One region of the Proteus mirabilis HI4320 genome, then DNA from elsewhere that is predicted to be linked to it. Evidence: predicted binding sites of a transcription regulator. Region 1 holds the regulator's gene; each other region holds the start of a gene.
The links. The regulator ArgR, encoded in region 1, controls arginine synthesis, uptake and breakdown. The targets are predictions, from matches to a motif close to ANTGAATAAAAATACANT.

Region 1 (6,040 bases):
TCTAAATAATCAGTTTAATGCTTTTAAGCATTTCTAATAAACTGTTATTTATACCACTAACACAGCATTTAATTTTATAGAAAAAGGATTAAAAATGATTTCAAGGAAATCTGATTGGCATCCTGCCGATATTATTGCCGCACTCAGAAAACGAGGCACAACACTGGCAGCCATCTCTCGCCAAGCTGGTTTAAGCTCTTCAACACTGGCTAATGCACTGTCACGCCCTTGGCCAAAAGGTGAGAAAATCATTGCTGACTTTCTAGGTGTAGCGCCTTCGGAAATTTGGCCCAGTCGTTATTTTCATCCTGAAACAGGAGAATTACTTGAACGGAAGATACGCGACAAAACCAATAATTAACTAATAATTACATATATTATAATTAATAAAAAAAACCGCTGATACACTATCAGCGGTTTTTATTTAAATTTACATTATTTTAAAGCAAAAAAGTTATTTTTTATTTATTAATAAATTCTTCGCCAAGAATTATATCTTTTTTCAATACATCCAACATGCCATTAAGAGATTGTTTTTCAAAATCACTTAATTGACCGATTGGTAGATATTCTTCAACACCATTCTTACCTAAACGAACAGGTTGTGCAAAGAAACGGGCATGTTCACCATCGCCTTCGGTATAGGTGCACTCAATAACATCTTTTTCGCCATTTAAAGCACGGATCAATGAAAGACCAAAGCGCGCAGCTGCTTGTCCCATTGATAATGTGGCTGATCCGCCACCCGCTTTAGCTTCAACAACCTCAGTCCCCGCATTTTGAATACGTTTTGTTAATGCAGCAACTTCTTCATCAGTAAATGACACACCGGCTACTTGAGATAGCAAAGGAAGAATAGTGACACCTGAGTGTCCACCAATGACCGGAACATTCGTTGTTTGTGGATCTTTGCCTTTTAATTCAGCAACAAAAGTATTCGCACGGATAATATCCAGTGTTGTCACACCAAATAGGCGTTTTTTATCATAAACACCGGCTTTTTTCAGTACTTCAGCAGCGATAGCAACCGTAGTATTGACTGGATTAGTAATGATACCAATAAGCGCCTTAGGGCAGTTTTGTGCAACTTTTTCAATAAGATTACGCACGATCCCTGCATTTACATTGAAAAGATCAGAGCGATCCATACCCGGTTTACGGGCAACACCGGCAGAAATTAAAACAACATCTGCATCTTTTAATGCAGGAGAAGGATCTTCGCCAGCAAAACCTTTTACCCTTACTTGAGTAGGTATATGACTTAAGTCCGCTGCAACACCCGGTGTAACCGGAGCGATATCATATAAAGAGAGTTCACTACCAGCTGGAAGCTGATTTTTAAGAAGAAGTGCCAGTGCCTGACCAATACCACCCGCTGCACCGAGAACTGCTACTTTCATTCTGATACTCCTTAGTTTACGAGATAGTGGAACGCCTTTGATATACTCACTATTACGCAACACACCTAGTAAAGAAAACAATTATTTAACAGCTATATTGCATAATAAGGCATTTGTAGTAAAAAATAATACTTCGGTTATTCTAAACAAATTGCTTATCTGTTAATGAGATAGCGGGCACTCTTTTGAGAAATAATTCCAATAAATATCACTAAGAGCTAAACGCGCTATCTCATATTGCATAATCATTTAAGATTATCATTTAGTTAACAAATTATTTACCTAATCAAGATTATCGCATTCAATATCGAGAAATAAAACTTTTTTGAGTTAACACACAAAAACACACATCAACCAAGAAGAGAAACAAGATTAACGGAGCTAATGTTGCATAAAAATTCACTTCTCTGCATAATGTGCGAGTTATTGATAACTCACTAAAGGTGAACTATGCGCACTCCTTCTAAGCAAGAAGACTTGGTTAAAGCATTTAAAGCCCTGCTGAAAGAAGAAAAATTCAGTTCACAAGGCGAGATTGTAACTGCATTACAAGAAGCTGGTTTTGATAATATTAACCAGTCTAAAATCTCTCGTATGCTAACAAAATTTGGCGCAGTAAGAACGCGTAATGCCAAAATGGAGATGGTTTACTGCCTGCCAACAGAACTTGGTGTACCAACAGCAAGTAGCCCATTGAAAAATTTGGTACTTGATATTGACCATAACCACTCAGTAGTGGTTATTAGAACCAGCCCCGGTGCCGCACAGCTTATTGCACGTTTATTAGATTCTTTAGGTAAAGCAGAAGGGATCCTCGGAAGTATCGCTGGTGATGACACTATTTTTTCTACACCCGCGCCAGGATTCTCAACAGAAGAACTACGAGATGCGATTTTAAACCTATTTGATCAGGAATTATAAATAGCGACTTCAGGAAAATAGGTCATAAACAGTAAGCCACTGAAATTTCAGTGGCTTACTTATTTAAATTAATATTGATCCACAGATGATTTTGGTGTGGCTAATTTCGCCAGGAGTTTTTCATGTATACCACCAAAGCCACCATTGCTCATGATCAAAATATGATCACCCGGTTTAGCTTCTTTAGCAACCATCTCCACTAATGTATCAATATCCGTGCTCCAACGAGCAGGCTGTACACACTTCTCAGCAATATCACTGACTAACCATTGAATGTTAGGTGGCTGAAATAAGAAAACTTCATCAGCACGTCCCAATGCCGGGGCGATATCATCTTTACTGATCCCCATCTTCATCGTATTAGAGCGAGGTTCTAATACCGCAATAATACGTGCTGTTCCGCCAACTTTACTACGTAGCGCTTCAAGGGTTGCTAAAATCGCCGTAGGATGATGGGCAAAGTCATCATAAACACTCACTTGATTTACTTCACCCCGTAACTCTAAACGACGACGGGCGTTAATAAATTTATTGAGTGCTGCGCATGCATCTACCGGTAATACACCAACGTGGTGAGCTGCCACAATGGCCATTAAGCCATTTTGCATATTGTGTTCACCCGAAAGTCCCCAACAAACCTCACCGACTTGCTCACCTTTATGGAACACTGCAAAGTGGCTACTGTCATTACTGATCTTTTTCGCCTGCCAATCACCCGTCTCACCGGTGTACTCTTCCTCACTCCAACATCCCATACCAATGGTCTGTTTTAAGTTCAGATCGTTATCAGGCATGATAATTTTGCCACTGCCCGGCACAATACGGACTAAATGATGAAACTGTTTTTGAATCGCCGTTAGATCATCAAAAATATCTGCATGATCGAATTCCAGATTATTTAAGATAAGCGTACGTGGCGAGTAATGAACAAATTTAGAACGTTTATCAAAGAAAGCACTGTCATACTCATCAGCTTCAATAACAAAAAACGGGCTTTCCCCCAATTGTGCTGAAACTTGAAAGTTACCCGGCACACCACCAATTAAAAAACCAGGTTGATAACCACAATCTTCTAAAATCCAAGCCAGCATACCTGCCGTAGTCGTTTTACCATGGGTACCCGCAACGGCCAAAACCCAACGCTCAGGCAAAATATAGTCATGTAACCATTGTGGCCCTGATGTGTAAGGCAATCCTTTTTCAAGTACCGCTTCAACACAAGGATTCCCTCGAGTCATCGCATTGCCAATAATCACCATGTCAGGAGCAGGTTCTAATTGTTGTGGATCATAACCTTCGATTAGCTCAATGCCTTGATTTTCCAATAATGTGCTCATTGGAGGATAAACATTTGCATCAGAGCCAGTTACTTTATGCCCTTTCGCTCGAGCTAAGATGGCAAGACTTCCCATAAAGGTGCCACAAATACCAAGAATATGAATGTGCATGAATTTCTTTCCAATAGCATGAAGTTGGTCACTATTCTAACCATCAAAAAGCAGATTAGAAACGGATTAACCTTTGAATCATGCGATTCTTTGGATAAACTTGCCACTAATAAGGAAACTTTTTTCCTTTTTATATTTTATCCATTCACATTCAGGACCCACGTCATGAAAACATTAGGCGAATTTATCGTCGAGAAACAACAAGATTTTCCCCATGCAACTGGCGAATTAACGGCATTACTGTCAGCCATTAAGCTTGGGGCTAAAATTATTCACCGTGATATTAATAAAGCTGGGTTAGTCGATATTCTTGGCACTAACGGTGTTTCTAATGTTCAAGGTGAAGCCCAGATGAAACTGGATCTTTACGCGAATGAGAAACTAAAAGCAGCACTTAAAGCTCGTGGTGAAGTTGCGGGGATCGGTTCGGAAGAAGAAGACGATATCGTTATCTTTGAAGGTGATCGTGCGGAAAATGCCAAGTATGTGGTATTAATGGATCCATTGGATGGTTCTTCTAATATCGATGTAAACGTTTCCGTTGGTACTATTTTCTCTATTTACCACCGTATTACGCCTATTGGCCAACCAGTGACACTAGATGATTTCCTGCAACCCGGTAATCGCCAAGTTGCTGCGGGTTATGTCGTTTATGGCTCATCTACTATGTTGGTTTACACTACCGGTTGTGGTGTACATGCCTTTACTTACGATCCTTCTTTAGGGGTTTTCTGTTTATCTCACGAAAGTGTTCATTTTCCGCCTACCGGAAATATGTATTCAATCAATGAAGGTAACTACATTAAATTCCCATTAGGGGTAAAAAAATACATCAAGTATTGCCAAGAGCAGGATGCAACGACTAACCGTCCTTATACAACTCGCTATATTGGCTCTTTGGTTGCGGATTTCCATCGTAACTTGCTCAAAGGGGGGATTTATATTTACCCAAGTACGGCAAGTCATCCAAATGGTAAATTACGCTTACTTTATGAATGCAATCCAATGGCATTCCTCGCGGAACAAGCGGGTGGTAAAGCCAGTAATGGTAAAGATCGTATTTTAGATATCAAACCAACAGAGTTGCACCAACGCATGCCATTCTTTGTGGGTACTAAAGCGATGGTCGAACAAGCAGAAGCATTTATGGCTCAATATCCAGACGAAGAATAAATTTTCTTTTTGTCAGGATATAGTTAAACCGGGCTTAATTAACGCGTCCGGTTTTTTCATCTCCCAAAATAGCTAATTCGTGTATTTGTTGCTTATTTTTACCTCAAAAGGCAACCTGTACGGCAAAAAACGGGTATTGTTAAAAACTTTTCGCTATACTACGAGCCACGTCAAATTAATTTTTCATAGGAAATTTTTTATGAGCCTGAATCATGTTCCTGCTGGTAAAGAACTACCAGAAGATATCTATGTTGTTATTGAAATTCCAGCCAATGCTGATCCAATCAAATACGAAGTTGATAAAGAAAGTGGTGCACTGTTCGTTGACCGTTTTATGTCAACAGCGATGTTCTACCCATGCAACTACGGTTACATCAACAACACATTATCTTTAGATGGTGATCCAGTAGACGTTCTGGTTCCAACTCCATACCCATTACAACCAGGTTCAGTCATTCGTTGCCGTCCTGTTGGCGTACTGAAAATGACTGATGAATCAGGTGAAGATGCAAAACTGGTTGCAGTACCACACACCAAACTAAGTAAAGAATACGATCACATTAAAGATGTGAACGATCTACCTGAATTATTAAAAGCTCAAATCAAACACTTCTTCGAACATTACAAAGATTTAGAATCTGGTAAATGGGTAAAAGTTGATGGTTGGGAAGGCGTAGAAGCGGCTAAAGCTGAAATTCTGTCTTCTTTTGAACGCGCAAAAAAATAATTCTGTGTCATTAGAATTAGCGTTGCTAAGTAATCCATTGGTTGCTTAGCCAAAATAAGCCCACTTCAAATGTGGGCTTATTTTATGATTATCTCTTTTTTATGGTTTAACCGCATAATAAGCATTACGCCACTCACCAAGGTGATCGCCATAGCGATTATCATCAATATATATACTGTCGAAATATTCCCTGTAGAGAAAAAGAGCAATCCCCCAACAATAGGCAAAATCAGTTGATTAAACAATATAATCAGTGAGGAAATGCTGGCTAATTGTGTCACAGGAATAATTTCTATTCTTAACATCCGTAAAATATTCCCTGAAAAAACCTTACCAATAATGGATAGGGCATAAAAGAGAATAAAAGCCGT
Region 2 (6,040 bases), 1.2 Mb from region 1:
TGCCGCCATATTTAAGCGAAAAATTAATGATAATTGGCGTATCACCAGTTATTCGGGATTAACGGCACAACACTCTGCTCGTGGATATCTATTTGATAGTGCTGATTTGGATGCCTTGGTACAATCTATCGCACCGGGCTTAGATACCGATGCTAAAGGTGAGAAAACAGCGCAACACAGCGATGAACTCTCTATTCATCACTTCCCTCGTGGTGCAGTCGCGGGGACATTTTTACATAGTTTGCTTGAAGAGCTTGATTTTTCACAGCCTATTGATGAAAGTTGGATGCAAGAGCAACTTATTGCCCAAGGTTTTGAGGAAAAATGGACGCCATTGTTGGTGGCTTGGATGGAAACCCTTTTTCACACCCCATTAAATGCGCAAGGCTTATGTTTAGCTGATATTCCTAAGGAGCATCAACTCGATGAGCTACAATTCTATCTGCCTATTGAAAAGGAGATGTCGGCGGCACAGTTAACAGAATTAACCCGTCAATACGATCCTTTATCTGCGCAATGTCCAGCCCTCAATTTTCAGCAAGTGCAAGGCATGCTAAAAGGTTTTATTGACTTAGTATTTTGTTGGGAGGGCAAGTATTATGTGGTTGACTATAAATCTAACTGGCTTGGTGAATCGAGTGAGGATTACACGCAAGAGGCGATGAGCAATGCAATGCGCGATCATCGTTATGATTTACAGTATCAACTCTATACTTTAGCGCTACATCGATTTTTACAACAACGCTTACCTGATTATGATTACCAACGTCATTTTGGTGGGATCTGCTATCTCTTCTTACGTGGCATTGATACTGACTACCCGGGCAATGGCGTCTATACCTATCTACCTGAAGAAAAGTTTGTAGAAGCATTAGATGCGCTATTTAAAGGGGAAGCGCTTGAGGTTAACGGCAGTAAAGTGAACGTGCTGGGTGAGAACAATTCAAATGATTAAATTATTAGAACAAGCAATTGCACAAAACCTATTGCGCCCGTTAGATTTACGTTTTGCTCAAATGCTGGTGGCAGATGAAAATCCTATCCTACTGTTTATTTTTGCCTATCTCAGTGCTCAAACAGGGGCGGGCCATGTTTGCTTACCGTTAAATATCATACAACAAGATAAATTGTTTGATGGGCGACACACCGAGCTTTCACAAGCCATTTGGCAGGAAATGGCGCAACCATCAGCGAAAGAAATACTGGCAGAGCTTAATCAGAGCGAGTGTGTTAATCAAGGCCATAGTGACTTACCTTCACCTATTATTCTCGATAACGGATTACTTTATCTACAAAGAATGTGGCGTTATGAAGAGCAAATTGCGCAATTTTTTCGCCAAGAGCAACGGGTGGTTGATATCGATGAAAATCAATTAACAAACGTATTAAATCAACTTTTCCCAAGCGTTAAAACACATGCTGAAACTAACTGGCAAAAAGTCGCCGCAGCGGTTGCTATTACAAGCTCTATTTCGATTATTTCGGGTGGCCCAGGAACAGGGAAAACCACGACAGTAGCAAAGATTTTAGCTGCTTTTGTCATGCTAACGGCGAATGAAAAACCCATTATTCAACTAGCCGCACCCACGGGAAAAGCGGCAGCTAGATTGACCGAATCATTAGGTAAAGCATTAGCGCAATTGGCACTAAGTGAAGAAGAGTTAAAATGGATGCCCGATCAAGCGCAAACCATTCATCGCTTATTAGGTGCCCAACCGGAAAGTCAGCAAGTTCGTTATCATCGCGATAATCCGCTACAACTTGATATCTTGGTTATAGATGAAGCTTCTATGGTGGATTTACCGATGATGGCGCGTTTAATTGAGGCCTTACCGGAACATTGCCATGTTATTTTTCTGGGAGATAAAGATCAGCTCGCTTCGGTAGAGGCAGGAGCCGTTTTAGGGGATATTTGTCGTTTTGCGGATCAGGGGTTTAGCCAACGCCGTTTTGAGCAGATTGATCGCTTAACACAAGGTGAATTACAGAAAGATCCCGCTTCTATGACGACTTCTACTACGCCAGTTTCGGTGGTCAGTGATTCACTATGTTTACTGCGTAAAAGTTATCGTTTTGGCTCACATTCAGGTATTGGTCAATTAGCTTTTGCGGTTAATCAAGGACAAGTGAAGAGTGCTATGACGTTACTGAAAAAAGCGACAGTAACACAAGAGAGCACTGAGCGAGAAAAACATACCGATCCGCAGGACATCGAATTTATCTCATTAGACACCGATGAGAGCTATATGAAGATGCTTCAAGATGTTGCTAAGGCTTATCATCACTATCTATCGTTAGTCGCGCAAAAAGCAGCACCAGAGACTATTCTTCATAGCTTTAATCAATATCGTTTATTGTGCGCTTTGCGAGAAGGGCCTTTTGGTGTCACAGGACTAAATGAACGTATTGAGATGCTGTTACATCGCCAACGCTTGATACGACGACCTATAAATAGTTATCAGCGGGAGTATATTGGACGACCAATTATGATCCAGCGTAATGACAGCACATTGGGGCTATTTAATGGTGATATCGGCATTATGCTTAATAACGATGAAGGAGAAATGAAAGCTTTCTTTCAGTTGCCTGATGGCACATTGAAAGCTATCCAACCTAGTCGTTTACCGCAACATGAGACTGCTTATGTGATGACAGTACATAAATCACAAGGTTCGGAATTTACCCATACGGCACTGGTGTTGCCAACACAATTTTCTCCTATTGTTAGCCGAGAATTACTCTATACGGCGATAACGCGAGCCAAGCAGAAGCTATCACTTTATTCTTCTGAATATATGGTGAAAATGGCGATCCAGACACGTATTCAACGCCGCAGTGGATTAGTTGAAAAACTGCGTTACTGAGTGATTTTTTAAGTTAATACGAATTAATATTATTATAGTAAATAGCAAAAGACAGGCTTTGAGAGGGGGAGCCTGTCTTTTTTACTTTATTAATAAAACTACTCTTTATGTAGATCTAAAATTAAGATCTTAGAGCGACGCTGATAATTATACAGAGCCTGTTTTTCAATAGGTAATTTATCGATTTCAGCAGGCGTAAAGCCTTTTTCTTGGAACCAATGAATACTACGAGTCGTGAGCACAAATAATTTATCTAACCCCATCTGTTTAGCTTGGGTTGATATGCGTTGTAACAACACTTCACCTCGACAAGAGCTACGATAATCAGGATGAACGGCGACACAGGCCATTTCACCTATTTTTTCAGACTGATAAGGATAGAGGGCAGCACAAGCAATGGTGAGATTATCGCGCTCAATAATAGTGAATTGATCAATTTCCATCTCAAGTTGCTCTCTTGAGCGACGCACTAAAATGCCTTGTTGCTCTAATGGACGAATAAGCTCTAATATGCCACCAATATCATTAATATTGGCGCGACGGACTTTCTCGGCACTTTCCATCACAATCTGCGTACCAATACCGTCACGAGAAAATAACTCTTGAACAATGGCACCATCCGCTTGATAGCTTAATAAATGGCTACGCTCAACACCACGACGGCAGGCTGTTACCGCACCTCGTAAAAAACGTACAGTACCTGAGTGATAATCGCCTGTAGTTTGTAATGCTTGAATTCGTTCTTCTGCTTGATTAGGTAAGAGTTCAGACACAATCTGGCCACTTGCATCTACAACCCCTTGCGAAGAGCAAAAGCCAATAAGCTTTTGTGCTTTAAGTTTGATAGCTAGCTGGGTTGCGACCTCTTCAGAGGTTAAATTAAAACTTTCCCCTGTAACAGAGACGGCAACAGGGCCAATTAACACAATGGCATGGTTATCTAACTGACGATGAATGGCTTCTTCATCAATACGGCGAATTTTACCGCTATGGCAATAATCAACCCCATCATCGACACCTAAAGGTTGGGCAATGACAAAATTACCGCTAACCACATTAATATGCGCTCCTTGTAAGGGCGTATTACTTAAACTCATTGATAAACGAGCAGTAATATCGAGTTGTAAAGTACCGGCAGATTGTTTAACTACTTCAAGGGTTTTACTATCAGTAATTCGTGTGTGTTTATGATAGAGCGGAGAAATTTTTTGCTCTTCAAGAGCCACATCGATTTGTGGTCTAGCGCCATAAACCACCACTAACCGTATTCCTAAACTATGCAATAAACCAATATCGTTAATGATAGAGGGAAAGTTCTCATGGGCTATTGCTTCTCCCCCTAGCATAATGACAAATGTTTTACCTCTATGTGCATTAATATACGGAACCGAGTGTCGAAAACCATCGACCAATTCGGTGCTACGCTCTTTCATAAAGCCCCTCTCAGGTGAATTTTTATTCGCATTTAATGTATTTTTATTCTTTTTGAGCGGAAATGGCAAGTAAAATCCGATCTTACTGTTTTAACAGAAGGCAGAATATTTGTATAAAAGTGTGTAATTGTGCTGTTTTTAAGTGACAGTGAAGTGTGGATTCGGTAAAGTTTTTCGTTCAGATATTTTTTGACCGTCTGTTTTAGCACTTTTTGATGTTAATCGTTTTTTTTGGAATATTTTCATGAGTCATTCAGAACATAATCAAACACGTCGTCGTCTTATTAAAGGAATTGGCGCGTTATTGTTATTAAGTGTTAGTCCTGTTGGCTTAGCGGCAACATCATCAGTGGTTGCCGTCAGGGTATGGCCTGCATCGACTTATACACGTGTGACTATCGAATCAAGTAGACCCTTGAAATATCGCCAGTTTGCGTTATCAGCACCAGATAGAATTGTGGTTGATCTTGAAGGTATCCAACTGAATAGCGTTCTGAAAGGTATGGCTAGTCAAGTGCAAACAAACGATCCTTACTTAAAACTTATTCGTGTCGGTCAAAATACCCCAACTACGGTTCGTTTAGTGTTTGAAATTAAAACCCCCGTTCAGCCACAAATGTTTACTTTAAAACCCGTTGCTGAATTTAAAAATCGCTTAGTGCTCGATTTCTATCCAAGCCATGCGGCGACGAGTGAAGATGATCCGCTATTAGCGCTATTGCGTGAATATAACGAAGGGGATTTACAACAAGCAGTGCCTGAACAAACGGATACGCGTAAGCCCGGAAGAGCAGGACGAGATAGGCCGATTATTATCATGATTGACCCCGGCCATGGTGGTGAAGATCCGGGAGCGATGGGGAAATATAAAACTCGTGAGAAAGATGTTGTACTACAAATTGCCCGTCGCTTAAGAGCTTTGATTGATAAAGATGCCAAAATGAAAGCTTATATGACGCGTAATGAGGATGTGTTTATCCCCTTAAAAGTGCGAGTAGCGAAAGCGCGTAAAATGCAGGCTGATCTCTTTGTCTCTATTCATGCAGATGCATTTACCAATCGCTCGGCTAGAGGCTCTTCTGTTTTCGCGCTATCCAAAACAGGCGCAACAAGTAATACCGCACGTTACCTAGCTCAAACCCAAAATGAAGCGGATTTAATTGGTGGGGTGAGTCGAAGTGGTGATCGCTATGTTGATCACGCAATGCTTGATTTAGTACAGACCGCGACAATTAATGACAGCCTAAAATTTGGTAGTGAGGTATTAAAATTATTAGGTGGCGTGAATAAGCTACATAAAAATAAGGTCGATCAAGCCGGATTTGCGGTTTTAAAAGCCCCTGAGATCCCTTCTATTTTAGTAGAGACGGCTTTTATTAGTAATATTGAAGAAGAGCGAAAGCTCAAAACGGCTAAATTCCAGCAACAAGTTGCTGAATCTATTTTCAAAGGTATTAAAGCCTATTTTGCTAATGGTGGTGAACTGACATTAGCTGATCGAGGCTGATCTCGCTATACAACTACAACTTATTTTTGAGACTTCTAGTGGGAAATAAATAGTTATTTTCTACTAGAGGTAACAACTTATTATTTTTTACCCAATAAGTTAAATCATAACTCAGTAACAGGGAGTATATTGGTTATTGTAAATAGAGTAGGGATTAAGAGAGTATTTAATGGGAATTTGTAGAAAATAAAATTAGGAAAGGATTGGTTGCGGGGGCCGGATTTGAACCAACGACC
Region 3 (6,040 bases), 170 kb from region 1:
TTTAACAATCATGCCGTCGGTGATAATGCCTTGGTCGATTAATGCTTGCGCTTTTGTGGCAGATATTTCTGTGAGTTTTTGTCCTTTGCCATCCAAAATGCCGCTTACATCTGAGAGCAACACCAAATCTGCTCCTAAGGTTTCAGCAATCGCTGTTGCCGCTTGGTCAGCATTAACATTCATCAGTTCACCTTGGATACTCACACCTATAGAACTAATAATCGGGAGATACCCTGCATTCAGTAATAGATTTAATAACTCAGGAGAGCCAGGTTCAGCATTTCCTACATGACCTAGTTCATCACTAATTTTTGTTACTTTAGCTAATTGGCCATCGCCCAAACAAAGTCCGACACCATTTAAACCAAAGCGTGTGGCCCATGACAGCAATGTTTTATTGGCACTTCCTGCCAACGCGCCAGTAATAATGTCAATTTGATCGGCGGGGGTAACTCGTAGGCCTTGTTTTTTAACAACGGGCAATTGCAGCTTTTTCATCAGAGAATCAACCAAACAGCCACCACCATGAACAATCACTAATGGACGACTATGACTAGTACGATATTCTTGTAGTGCTGTAAAAAAACGTGTTAACGCTTTTTCGTTATCTAGCAGTACACCGCCTAGTTTGATAATTAATGGTTCCATAAAACGTCCCTACTCATTATTTAGATAAGTGTTTCGGTTGGTGCAAAACCGAACCGAATGTTCATACATTGCACCGCTTGTGCTGCGGCCCCTTTTAATAAGTTATCTTCCGCACCGACAATAATTAAATGCTCACCTTGTTGTGCTAACCCGATATCACAAAAGGCGGTACCGACAACGGCTTTTAATGCAGGTAGACCTTTGTCATACACACGTACCAACGGTTGGCCTTGATACGCTGTTTCAAATGCCTGCCTTACCTCATTTTCTGTGACACCTTGTTTTAACTTACAGGTGATAGTGGCTAAGATCCCCCTAGCAAAATTACCAAGATGAGGAGTAAAAATGACATCAATGCCAAGGTGAGTAGCAATTTCCGGTTGGTGACGATGCGTAAAAACACCGTAAGGTTGTAAACTCACTTCACAAAAGCTGTTTGTTAAAGACGCTTTTCTGCCTGCGCCACTTACACCGCTGGTGGCATTGATAACAGGCCAGTGAGTGCTGTCTAATAATCCCGCTTCAACTAATGGCTTTAACGACAGCTGAGAAACGGTGGGATAACAACCCGGCACAGCAATAAGTTGAGCCTGACTAATCTGATCAGCGTTCCATTCGGCAAGACCATAAACCGCCTGTGATAACCAATCAGTATTCTTATGCTCGAATCCATAGTATTGTTGGTAGAAATGTTTATTTTGTACTCGGTAGGCGCCGGATAAATCGAACACCACACACCCCTGAGCGAGAAAAATAGGGGCAATGTCATGACTAACTTCATGTGCGGTGGCTAAAAAAACGATATCGATATTTTCAGCGGCATTAGCAACATCGACCATAGGCTCAAGTGGCAAATCAACTAAGCCACGATATTGTGGGTAAAGCTCAGAAAAGCACTTCCCTGCATCTACACTTTGAGCGGATACCATCAGTCTGCTCAAATTTACATGGGGATGCTGCTGAAGATAGGCTGCTAATTCAGCACCGGTGTAACCACTTGCTCCTACAATCAGAGTATTTAACATGTCATTCTTACCTTGTACTATGAACACAAACCGATTAATGTATTTTTATTCAAAAAAAGTGCATGAATATTGATACTATTATGAAGAAAGGCTGTCAACAGTGAATATTAAATTACCTACATTTATTGAGCTTTATCGACAATTAATTGCAACACCCTCAATTAGTGCAACAGATGCTAAGACAGACCAAAGTAACGAGGCACTGATTAATCTGTTGGCTAATTGGTTGGAAACACTCGGTTTTTCAATTGAAATACAACCAGTACCTGAAACCAGAGGGAAATTTAACCTACTTGCTACCCTTGGCAGTGGAACCGGCGGGTTATTACTCTGTGGACATACGGATACGGTGCCATTTGATGAAGGGCGTTGGACTCAAGATCCCTTTACCCTAACGGAAAAAGAAGGCAAGTTATATGGTTTAGGTACGGCAGATATGAAAGGCTTTTTTGCCTTTATTATTGATGCATTGCGAGATATAGATACCTCTCAACTCACACATCCTCTGTATATTCTTGCTACAGCAGATGAAGAAACGTCGATGGCTGGTGCACGTTATTTTGCCGCTAATACCGCTATTCGTCCTGATTTTGCTATTATTGGCGAACCCACCTCATTACAACCAATACGTGCTCACAAAGGGCATTTATCTAATGCTATCCGTATTACTGGGCAATCCGGTCACTCTAGTGATCCGGAAAAAGGTGTCAACGCTATTGAGTTAATGCATGAATCTATCACCCATCTCAGTACACTGCGCGATAGATTAAAAACCCGTTATAACAATCCGGCGTTTGTTATTCCCTATCCCACCATGAACTTTGGTTATATTAACGGTGGTGATGCTGCTAATAGAATTTGTGCTTGCTGTGAATTACATATGGATATTCGCCCATTACCGGGATTAACGCTGCAAGATCTTGATGATCTGCTGCACGAAACATTAGCCCCGGTAAAAGCGCGCTGGCCGGGACGTTTAAGTGTCGAAGCATTGCACGAGCCTATTCCCGGCTACGAGTGTCCGACCGATCATAAAATGGTTGCCGTGATTGAAAAACTACTGGGTGAGAAAGCGCAAACTGTTAATTACTGTACCGAAGCACCTTTTATTCAAGCGCTATGCCCTACGCTAGTGCTTGGTCCTGGCTCCATTGAACAAGCCCACCAGCCTGATGAGTTTATTGATATGGCTTTTATTGAGCCAACTCGTGAATTAATGGGGCAATTAATTGAAAACTTTTGTTTAGCAGAGAAAGCGAAATAATAAAAAATCCTATCGACTTATGTTGAAATGCAAGTTGCAGGTAGGCTATTAGCCCCTGCAACTCGCAATATAACGATTATGCGTTTAATGATTAGCGCAACCAGTTGGTTTTCGCTAATTGCACTATTTCATCGCCACGACCATTAATAATCGCTTTCATCATATACAAGCTAAAACCTTTGGCCTGCTCAAATTTAATTTCCGGAGGCATGGAAAGCTCTTGTTTTGCGGTTACCACATCCACAATAACAGGGCCATCATGTTCAAAGGCTGTTTTTAATGCTTCATCAAGATCTTCGCCTTTCTCAACGCGAATACCTTTAATTCCCGCCGCATTGGCAATAGCGGCAAAATCAGGATTATGTAAATCGGTGCCATCAGTCAAATAGCCCCCCGCTTTCATTTCCATCGCCACAAAACCTAATACGCTGTTATTAAAAATCACCACTTTCACCGGTAAGTTCATTTGAGCCAATGAGATGAAATCACCCATTAACATGGTAAAACCACCGTCACCGCACATCGCCACAACTTGACGTTTTCTGTCCAGTGCTTGAATACCAATAGCTTGCGCCATCGCATTCGCCATTGAGCCATGGTTAAATGAACCAATTAAACGACGTTTACCATTCATTTTCACGTAACGTGCTGCCCAAACTGTTGGCGTGCCAACATCACAGGTAAATACCGCATCATCGTTGGCTAATTCACTTAATCGACGTGCTAAATACTGAGGGTGGATCAACTCACGCTCACTAGGTTGAGCCAATGCATCTAAATCTTTGCGTGCTTTAGCATAATGTTTTAACGAGGCATCAAGATGTGCGGTATCTGTTTTCTCTTTTAATCGCGGTTGTAATGCATTAAGGGTTGCTTTGACATCTCCAACAAAAGCCATATCCACATGGCAATGTGAGCCAATGCTACTTGGATTAAGGTCAATTTGAATAATATTAGCTTTGGCAGGATAGAAAGCGCGATAAGGGAATTGAGTACCTAACAGTACTAAAGTATCGGCATTCTCCATTGCGTGATAACCCGATGAAAAACCGATAAGACCCGTCATTCCCACGCTACATGGATTATTCCACTCAAGATACTCTTTACCACGTAGTGCATGCACAACAGGGGCTTTTAAGGTTTGTGCTAGTTTCACCACTTCATCATGTGCTTGAGCACAACCGGCACCACACATTAAGGTGATATTTTTAGCGTTATTCAGTGCCTCAGAAAGTTTTTCGATTTCAAAACGATTCGGCATAATCAGTGGTGATTGTAGTGGATACCAATTTTCATGGGCATCTTCTGGAGCGGGTTTTAACGCTACATCACCGGGTAATACCACCACCGCAACACCCTTTTTCAAAATAGCGGTGCGCATAGCGATAGCCAGAATTTGTGGGATCTGATCGGGATTAGAGACTAATTCACAATAGTGACTACATTCACGAAACAACTCTTGAGGATGAGTTTCTTGAAAGTAATTACTACCAATTTCAGCAGAGGGAATATGAGCGGCAATCGCTAACACGGGAACATGATTACGATGACAATCAAAAAGTCCATTAATTAAGTGTAAGTTACCTGGTCCACAGGAGCCGGCACAAACGGCTAATTCACCATTGATAGCCGCTTCTGCTCCGGCGGCAAAAGCCGCGACTTCTTCATGGCGTGTGCCCATCCATTCAATGGTACCCATTTTGCGCAAGCTATCACTTAATCCATTCAATGAATCGCCCGTCACCCCCCAAATACGTTTCACACCTGCATTATGGAGCACTTTAGCAATATAGGTTGCAACTGTTTGCTTACTCATGTGACGCATTTCCTTTTTATTTTAGTGGGTAATCTCTCTACATGCTGCCCCAGATATAACAACCGACTCTTTTACCACATCATATAGAGAATACCGTGTTATTAAATCAAATATTAAGAATAACATCTCTTGATTGATTGTCACGGTAGATAGGTCAATTAATAAAGGAAATTAACTATAAAAAATAATACTATTGATAAACGCACTTATCGCTTTTATGACTCATTTCGCATTAAATAAGAATCTATCTCATTTATATTGTATTAAAATCATCAAGTGCTAGACAAAATAAACTTATAGGATTATTTTAATAATTAAACTAATTTTTAATTGCTCTTTTTCTACTATCATTTTATTTAACAATATAGCTGACACATTTCAGCCTTACTCTCTGTCTTTCCTCAATAATTTCAGTTAACTCAAATTGTTAATAAATTTATTACTATTATTTTATTTCATGTCCCATGAAAAAGAGGTATGAAGTAAACATGACATTGGTCACGCTACCTTTTGCTTTTTGTCCTCTAGAATAAAGCCTGTTTATTTTTCTACGGAGATTAACGGATGGACAAAAGTAGAAGTCCGATAAAGGTTTTCTTTATTAGTATTCTGGCAGTCCTTTTCTTAATTTTTATTTCACAATATGTGATTGGTAAAAAAGAAATTAAGATTGGCATTGCAGTCATTCCTATTCTACCAATGTTATTTGCAGTTATTATTGGTATGTTTATGTCGGCTGGATTTACCCGCAAAAAAATTAAAGTTTGGGGTAAATTATTTACAGAAAAAGAAGAAGGCTTCTGCGGTAAAATGGTAGGTTTCAGCCTACTTATTTTAGGTACGCAATATGCTGGCATGATCGTCCCAAATATAAAAATGATTTTAAGTGTCGGTATTCCTTTATTTGTTCAAGAGCTAGGAAACTTATTACCAGTATTAATTGCCGTACCATTAGCCATTAAATTTGGTTTTGGTCGCCGTGCAATTGGTGCATGTTCATCTATTAGTCGAGAACCTTCTATCGCCGTTATTCAAGGTAGATTTGGGACTGGCTCACAAGAATATATTGGTGTATTAGCTATTTACTTATGTGGTTCTGTTATCGGGACTTTATGGTTTAGCGTATTAGGTAGTCTTGCACCATTAACAGGCTTACACCCACTTGCTCTAGCAGCAGGCTCCGGCGTAGGTTCAGGTTCAATGTTAAGTGCTGCATCAGGGGCATTAATTAACGGTTTAGACGAAGCTTTAGCACAACAAGTATTAAGTGTTGCGGCTGCATCTAAC

Region 2: a site for ArgR is predicted at 4,332-4,349, ahead of argA (amino-acid N-acetyltransferase). Genes of this name have one in related genera too.
Region 3: a site for ArgR is predicted at 1,710-1,727, ahead of argC (N-acetyl-gamma-glutamyl-phosphate reductase). Genes of this name have one in related genera too.

What each region holds. Positions count from the first base shown of each region.
Region 1 covers NC_010554.1:3,723,675-3,729,714, reverse strand. Annotated here, with positions in the region: gene PMI_RS16930 (helix-turn-helix domain-containing protein) at 95-361, shown strand; gene mdh (malate dehydrogenase) at 462-1,400, opposite strand; gene argR (transcriptional regulator ArgR) at 1,851-2,321, shown strand; gene mpl (UDP-N-acetylmuramate:L-alanyl-gamma-D-glutamyl-meso-diaminopimelate ligase) at 2,390-3,769, opposite strand; gene fbp (class 1 fructose-bisphosphatase) at 3,935-4,942, shown strand; gene ppa (inorganic diphosphatase) at 5,142-5,669, shown strand; gene PMI_RS16900 (MFS transporter) at 5,747-6,040, opposite strand, start outside.
Region 2 covers NC_010554.1:2,506,640-2,512,679, reverse strand. Annotated here, with positions in the region: gene recB (exodeoxyribonuclease V subunit beta) at 1-955, shown strand, start outside; gene recD (exodeoxyribonuclease V subunit alpha) at 948-2,864, shown strand; gene argA (amino-acid N-acetyltransferase) at 2,963-4,297, opposite strand; gene amiC (N-acetylmuramoyl-L-alanine amidase AmiC) at 4,542-5,804, shown strand; tRNA gene PMI_RS11400 (tRNA-Met) at 6,009-6,040, opposite strand, start outside.
Region 3 covers NC_010554.1:3,552,581-3,558,620, reverse strand. Annotated here, with positions in the region: gene argB (acetylglutamate kinase) at 1-648, opposite strand, end outside; gene argC (N-acetyl-gamma-glutamyl-phosphate reductase) at 669-1,673, opposite strand; gene argE (acetylornithine deacetylase) at 1,774-2,937, shown strand; gene poxB (ubiquinone-dependent pyruvate dehydrogenase) at 3,029-4,753, opposite strand; gene PMI_RS15990 (DUF3100 domain-containing protein) at 5,318-6,040, shown strand, end outside.